DNA from 2 places in the Cupriavidus sp. C2SS-8b genome. Region 1 is predicted to be linked to the other one. Evidence: predicted binding sites of a transcription regulator. Region 1 holds the regulator's gene; the other holds the start of a gene.
What was found. Region 1 encodes FNR, which switches genes on or off when oxygen is low (the NO sensors DNR and NnrR bind a similar motif). Its sites were predicted from a motif close to TTGATNNNNATCAA; they were not measured.
Positions count from the first base shown of each region.

Region 1 (3,405 bases):
TGATCGCCAACGTTTCCATGACGGCCCGCGAATACTTGGGAGGCTTCTCGGGATTGAGCCGATCGAGGTATTCCCGCATCTCAGGCCGGCTCTGGAAACGCCAGCCGCTGGCCAGTGCCACCAACTCGACCCCGCGCTGGCGCCAGTCCTGGCGCAACTCATCAAGCAGGACCCGGACAGTGTCCGCGCCGACATCGTCTGCAAACAGACGACGCAGGTCGCTCACGCGCAAGGGCTCCTGCGCACAGATCAGCGCAGTCTCGAGGACGATCTTCGCCTCTTGGGTATTCATGTTGGGTGTGCAGCCTGTCTTTGCACCTGCTCAGGGACGAATCCGGAGCCCTGGACATTGTGGATTCAACGGTGCGATTGCCACCGCCATCTCATCGCGCAGCAAACCCGAAAGCGTTTCGCTTCGAGACCGTGCACCTTCTTTTGCTTCGATTTGCCGGGTGTGTTCCAGCAGGAGATTGCCCGGTCACCGGCAAGTACCAGTGCACGAACCTCTTGCACGCGCCCACATGGGCGGACATGGCTTCCGGCGAACGTCCGCCTGGGCCGCAAGAAAAACGAATATCGGGATCAGGGCCAGCAATGACCGCACCTCGGTCGCAGAGCCAGCCGGACTTTTGAACAGATATTATGAACCGGATGGACTGCGGAAGGGTTCGGCGCCGAAATGTCGGCTCATTGCCCGAAACCCCGGACGCGCCCCTTTTTTGGAAGGGCTGCCAGGCGCCGCTCGGAAACACGCCGCGCGATACCGCAATGCAGGCGATTGTATGGCATTCCCGCATCCGCCTGCAACCACCGCGCACTCCCGCGCCCTCACGGTGGCTTCAAAACACCAGGCAGAAACCATGCTCGGCCAGCGAATGTGGCAATAACACCGCTCGACCGATTCCCAGGCCGCCGAAGACCATGACCGCCAATCCAGCCCCCATCCTGACCCAACGGCGGCGCGCCCAAGCGCGCAGCAGCCCCGAAAAGCTGGATAGCGCCAGCAAATTCGGTAACGTGCCAAGCCCGAACGCGCCCATTACCAGTGCTCCCGAGGGCGCATTGCCGGCCAGTAACGCGAGGGCAAGCGCACCGTAGACCATGCCACAGGGCACGAGCCCCCACGCCATGCCCATGCCATAGCGGCGCACCAGACCACCGCTTCGCGCCGCCGTCGCCGGAGTTTTGCGGCGAAGCCGGCCGAAGCTTCCGGCAATGGCGGCCCCCGCGCGCGCGCCAAACCTTTCCAGCCACACGATGGAAAACGCTTCGCCGCGTATCAGGCGCCAGCCAGATACCAGCAGCATGGCGCTCCCGGCGCCGAATAGCCACCGTTGAACGGGCAGGTAATCCTGACGCCAGGCCGTCGCCCCCACCGCCCCCAGCATCGCACCGAGCAGCATGTAGGTGGAAATCCGGCCGACATGCATCACCAGCAACTCCAGGAGCCAGTCTTGGGGACGCCGCACCACGGCAATCGGCACGCCCGCGGCGCGCTGCTCGACTGCGAGGGCAACGCCACCGCACATGGCAGCGCAATGAAAGCCCCCCAGCAAGGCAAGCATGAAAACACTGAGAAGCACACCAAAAGTCAATTGCAACTCCCTACCGCATCACATCGCGCGTTAAAATGCATGCATTGCGCCCTCGCCGCTCATTCCTTGCAGGTTCCAATTGCTAACATCCATCCCCGTCACCGAGATGTCGCCCCGTTGCTCCACTTGCGGCATGGGGCAACTGTGCCTGCCGGTGGGCATGAGCCAGCAGGATCTGCAAAAGATGGATACCCTGGTGCAAGAGCGCGTCCGTGTCCACAAGGGCGAAACCCTGTACCGCATGGGCGATCCGCTGACTGCGGTTTATGCCATTCGCTTCGGCACCCTGAAGACGCATGTCACCACGGAAGACGGCCGCTCGCAAATCACCGGCTTCCATTTGCCTGGCGAAGTGGTCGGCCTCGACGGCCTGGGTGAAATGCAGCACGCCTCGGATGCCACCGCGCTTGAAGACACGGAAGTATGCGTCGTACGCATGGCCGATCTTCAGGCGCTGTCCATGGATCTGCCATCGCTGCAGCAGCAGTTCCTGCGACTGATGGGTAAGGAAATATCGCATGATCAACTCATGCTCGTCACGCTGGGGTCCATGCGTGCCGAAGAGCGCCTTGCCGCGTTCCTGATCAACCTGTCAGAGCGCCTGTCCGCACGCGGGTATTCGTCGACCGAGTTCGTCATGCGCATGAGCCGGGAAGAAATCGGCAGCTATCTCGGATTGAAACTCGAAACGGTCAGCCGACTGTTCTCGCGATTCGCCGAGGCCGGCCTGATCCAGATCCGTCAACGCCACGTCAAGCTCGTCGACATGGAAGGCATCAAGCAAGTCTACAGCCGCTCCTGCTGAGGCGGTCTGACCGCCTTGTCTGGCAAGGCGGTCCGCTTCAGCCCAATCACTCCAGTTCGTCCGTTTCGCTGAGCTTCGTCGGCATGGTGTAGAGCGTCAGTCCGCTGGACAACGCGCAGAATACCCAGGCCAGCAAGAACCCGATCGTATAGATAGCCTCTCGCGACGCCTCGATCGGCTGGCCGAAGAAATTCAGATCTCCGGGATCCACCACAGAAAACACCGTTGCCGTGGCCACCCCGGCCATCAGGAACGCCGGCCACAGTACCCACATCAGCCAGCGCAGCCTCATGGCCGCCTCGCTTGCGGTGCCTTGGCATTGCCAGGGATCCCTTCCGCCTTCTCGACGACCAGGCCATGCCGGGACACGCCTTCGACCACCGGCCGGTCAGGATGGGTGGAAGCCAGCCAGATGGTCACGCCGCAAGCCACTATGGCCAGCAACGGGCCGCTCATCAGCAGCCACGGCCACGGCTCCTTCCACCACGGATTGCTTTCTTGCATCGTCTTGCCCCCTTCGTCGGCGCCTCACCGAGGCGCTCGCGGTTGGACCGGCACAGCGCCAATGCGCTGCACCGCCCTTAGCATCACAAATTGCGCGGCACGATGAAACTGGTAGATTGCCTGATTTGCGCACTACCCTGCCCCGAACCTTCGCTTGTCACCGTCACGCTGATCTTGTGCGTACCTTGCGCGGCATCGTCGATCGGCACGCGAATCCGGATCGGCACCAGCTTGTTCGACGTCGGCGCCAGGGCCTTCGCGTCGGGATCGTACTCGACCGTCAGGTTCTTCAGATCGTCACTTTCGGCCCGCACGCTGATGCGCATGGGTGCCTCGGTGGTGTTGATCAACTGCAGTCGATAGACGTTCTCGATCCAGCGTCCATCCACCTCACGCCCCAACGCCCCGCGATCGCGGATGATGTCGACCTTCAACGGCGTGCGCAGCGCTAGCGACGCCACGAAACCCGCCACCATCACCAGCCAGATGACCGAGTAGATG
Region 1 is NZ_CP172716.1:2,135,612-2,139,016, forward strand. Features, by position in the region: gene scpB (SMC-Scp complex subunit ScpB) at 1-292, opposite strand, end outside; gene ACIGJB_RS09885 (sulfite exporter TauE/SafE family protein) at 840-1,595, opposite strand; gene fnr (fumarate/nitrate reduction transcriptional regulator Fnr) at 1,675-2,400, shown strand; gene ACIGJB_RS09895 (hypothetical protein) at 2,447-2,692, opposite strand; gene ACIGJB_RS09900 (FixH family protein) at 2,689-2,904, opposite strand; gene ccoG (cytochrome c oxidase accessory protein CcoG) at 2,988-3,405, opposite strand, start outside.

Region 2 (3,405 bases), 1.4 Mb from region 1:
GCCGACGTGCTGGCGGCCGCCGACTACATGGCCAACGCCGCCAAGTAACACCGGCTGCACAGACAGAAAAGCCCGCGACTGGATCGCGGGCTTTTTTTCGCCTGTTGGTTGCGCGCCGGGACCGGCGCCTCCGGATCAGACCACGCGGGAATAGCGCGGCACGAACCGCACCGGCTGGGCGTCGTCATTGGCTGCCGGCGGGGCAACGGGCGACCTGGCAGCGTCTTCGCGCAGGTAGCGGTCGAACACCATGGCAACGCGGCGCACGAGCAGGCGGCCCAGCATGGTCACCTCGATGCGGCCCGGCTCGCGACGAACCAGGCCATCTGCGCCAAGCCGGTCAAGATCCGAAAGTTCGGCGGCAAACGTGCTGGCGAAATCGATGCCATGGCGTGCCTCGATCTGCGCGATGTCGAGCACGCCATTGCACATCAGCGCCCCGATGATCTCGCGGCGCAGGTGATCGTCGGCTTCCATCGTGAAGCCCCGCATGACCGGCAGCCGGCCGGCGTCGATTGCGGCGTAGTAATCATCGAGCGTGCGCGCGCTCTGCACGTAGCGCCCCGCCACGGCACCGATCGCGGAAATGCCGAAGCCAAGCTGGTCATAGCCGGCATGCGTCGAATAGCCCTGGAAATTGCGCTGCAGCCGGCCTTCGCGCTGCGCCACGGCGAGGTCGTCGTCGGGCAGCGCGAAGTGGTCCATGCCGATGTAGACGTAGCCGGCGGCGGTCAGGCGTTCGATCGTGGAGACCAGGATATCGAGCTTCTCGCCCGCGCTCGGCAACGCGTTTTCGTCGATGCGCCGCTGCGGCTTGAAGACATGCGGCAGGTGCGCGTAGCTGTAGACAGAGAGCCGGTCGGGCCGCAGTGTCAGCACCCGCTCCACGGTCGCGTTGAAGCGCGCCGTGGTCTGGTGCGGCAGCCCGTAGATCAGGTCCAGGCTGACCGACCGGAATCCGAGTTGGCGCGAGGCGTCGACCACCGCGCGGGTTTCCTCGAACGGCTGGATGCGGTGGATGGCCTGCTGCACTTCCGGGTCAAAATCCTGCACCCCCAGGCTGACGCGGTTGAAGCCGAGCTCGGCGAGCAACGCCATGCGTTCGTAGTCGACGCGGCGCGGATCGATCTCGATCGAGTGCTCGCCGTCGGCCGGCAGGTCGAAATGCTCGTGCAGCGAGGCCATCACGCGTCGCATCTCGGCCGGGTTCAGGAAGGTCGGGGTGCCGCCGCCCCAGTGCGATTGCAGCACCTGCCGGCGGCCGCCGAGGTGGGCCGCGGTCAGCGCCATCTCGCGGCCGAGGTAGCTCACGTACTTGGCGCTACGCCCGTGATCGCGCGTGATGACCTTGTTGCAGCCGCAGTAGTAGCAGATGTTCTCGCAGAACGGGATGTGCAGATACAGCGACAACGGCGCCGGCGCCGCGGCGCGGCAGTCCGCCAGCGCGGCGTGGTAGGCCGATGCATCGAGGCCGCCATGGAAGCGGTCGGCCGTCGGGTAGGACGTGTAGCGCGGGCCGTTGCCGTCGATGCGGCCGGCCAGCGCGCGGAAATCGGAGAGGGCGCGGCGATCGATGGCCGCGGATGGCGTGGTGAACGTGTGCATGGGGGCGGTCGGATCGGGGAGTTTGACGATCCATGCTAGTTCCCCGACGCCGGTAAGGAATTGACGCGCGTCAAGCCCGACGGTCGCATGGCACGGCCAGCCCCCTCGTCGGCGGGGGTATTTCGTCACAGTTTTGTCATACGTGCCGGATACGCTGCGCCCCGCATCTCCGGCAGCCACTGCCCGGACAGCCAGCCATCCCCTTCCCATGCCCTCGATCCTGCCTTGTTTTTCGTACCCATCCCTGCGCGGCGAAGCGCTGCCCCCCTCCCCGCGCCGGCGCCAGTTGATGGCCGCACTTGGCGGGGTGGCCGCCGGGCCGCTTGCCCTGGCCCAGGCGCGGCGCACCGTCGTGGTCGGCCACCTGCTCGACCGAAGCGGCGCCCAGGCCGACCTGGCGCGTGACTACCTGGCCGGGGCGAAGGTCATGTTCGACGCGGCCAACGCCGCCGGTGGTCCGGTGCGGATTGCGCATGTCGTGCGCGACGCCGATGCTGATCCGCGCGCGGCGCTCGCGCAAGCGCTGTCGCTCGCCGATGGTGAGCATGCCGAACTGCTGTTCGGTCCCGGCGACCGGCTGTTGCCGGCCTTGGCGGCCTCGCCCGAACTGCACCGGCGCGGCGTGCAGATCGTGGCGCCGCTCTCGGGCCTGGCCCTGAACGCGGACAACGTCTGGTTCACGCGCGCCGACTACCGGGCCGAACTCGACACCGCCGTAAAACAACTGCGCGACTACGGGCTGACGCGCGTGGCGCTGGCGGTCTCGGCGGAGTTCGCCGCCTCCGCTACCGGCAACAGCGCCGCGTGGCTGGGGGCGCTCGAAGCCACGATGGGCACTCGCGCGGTGCCGCTGGGCGGCAACCCGGACGCCGCCGCGCGCACCATCGCGGCGCAACGGCCCGGTGCGGTAATCGTGGCGGGGGACACACTGGCTTATGCAAGCCTGGGCCGGGCCCTGGCCGCGCAAGGCTGGTACGGATTCCTGGTCGGCTTGTCCGCGGTCAGCCCCACGGTGGCGCGCGAAGTGCTCGGCGCGGGCTATCCGGGCGGCATGGTGCTGACGCAGGTTGCGCCCGGACCGCAGGCCGCCACGCTGCGCGTGGTCAAGGAGCACGTGGCCCGCATGAAGCAATACCTTGACGAGCCGCCCTCACCCGCGACCATCGCCGGCTATATCGGCGCCGCCTGGCTGGTGCGCGCACTGGGTGCGTGGCGCCGCAATGGCGCTGTGGAATTGCGGCGCGCGCTGCAGGCTCGCGTCGATGTGGGCGATTTCACGCTCGATTTCACGCAGGGGCAGCGCGGCTCGCGCTACGTGCAGCTTGCTGCTTCAGGCACGCGGTAGGTCCACGGTTTTACGCAGCGCTCAACCGGGCGCCGTCTTGCCGCCATTGCCGAGCAAGGCCTTCAGCGCGCCAAGCCGATCCTTGGGGCTCATCGCCGGCATCTCGTCCTTCGGCGGGGGCGCCTCTTCCAGCTTCATCTCGCCGATAAAGCGCGACGGTTCGCAGGAATAAGTCTCGCGCGCGCGCTTGCGCTTCTTGCACCAGCTGATATGCAGGCTGCGCTGGGCGCGCGTGATGCCTACGTACATCAGGCGGCGCTCCTCTTCGATCTTCTCGTCGGCCATGTCCTCGTCTTCGCGGCAGTGGGGCAGGATGCCCTCTTCCACGCCGACCAGGAATACGTGCGGATACTCCAGGCCTTTCGAGGCATGCAGCGTCGAAAGCCGCACTGCGTCGGGGTCTTCCTCGCGCCCTTCCAGCATGCTCATCAGCGCCACGGTCTGGGTCAGTTCAA
Region 2 is NZ_CP172716.1:3,487,643-3,491,047, forward strand. Features, by position in the region: gene ACIGJB_RS16275 (c-type cytochrome) at 1-48, shown strand, start outside; gene hemN (oxygen-independent coproporphyrinogen III oxidase) at 136-1,605, opposite strand; gene ACIGJB_RS16285 (ABC transporter substrate-binding protein) at 1,814-2,950, shown strand; gene ACIGJB_RS16290 (UvrD-helicase domain-containing protein) at 2,972-3,405, opposite strand, start outside.
Region 2: a site for FNR is predicted at 1,666-1,679, ahead of hemN (oxygen-independent coproporphyrinogen III oxidase). Genes of this name have one in related genera too.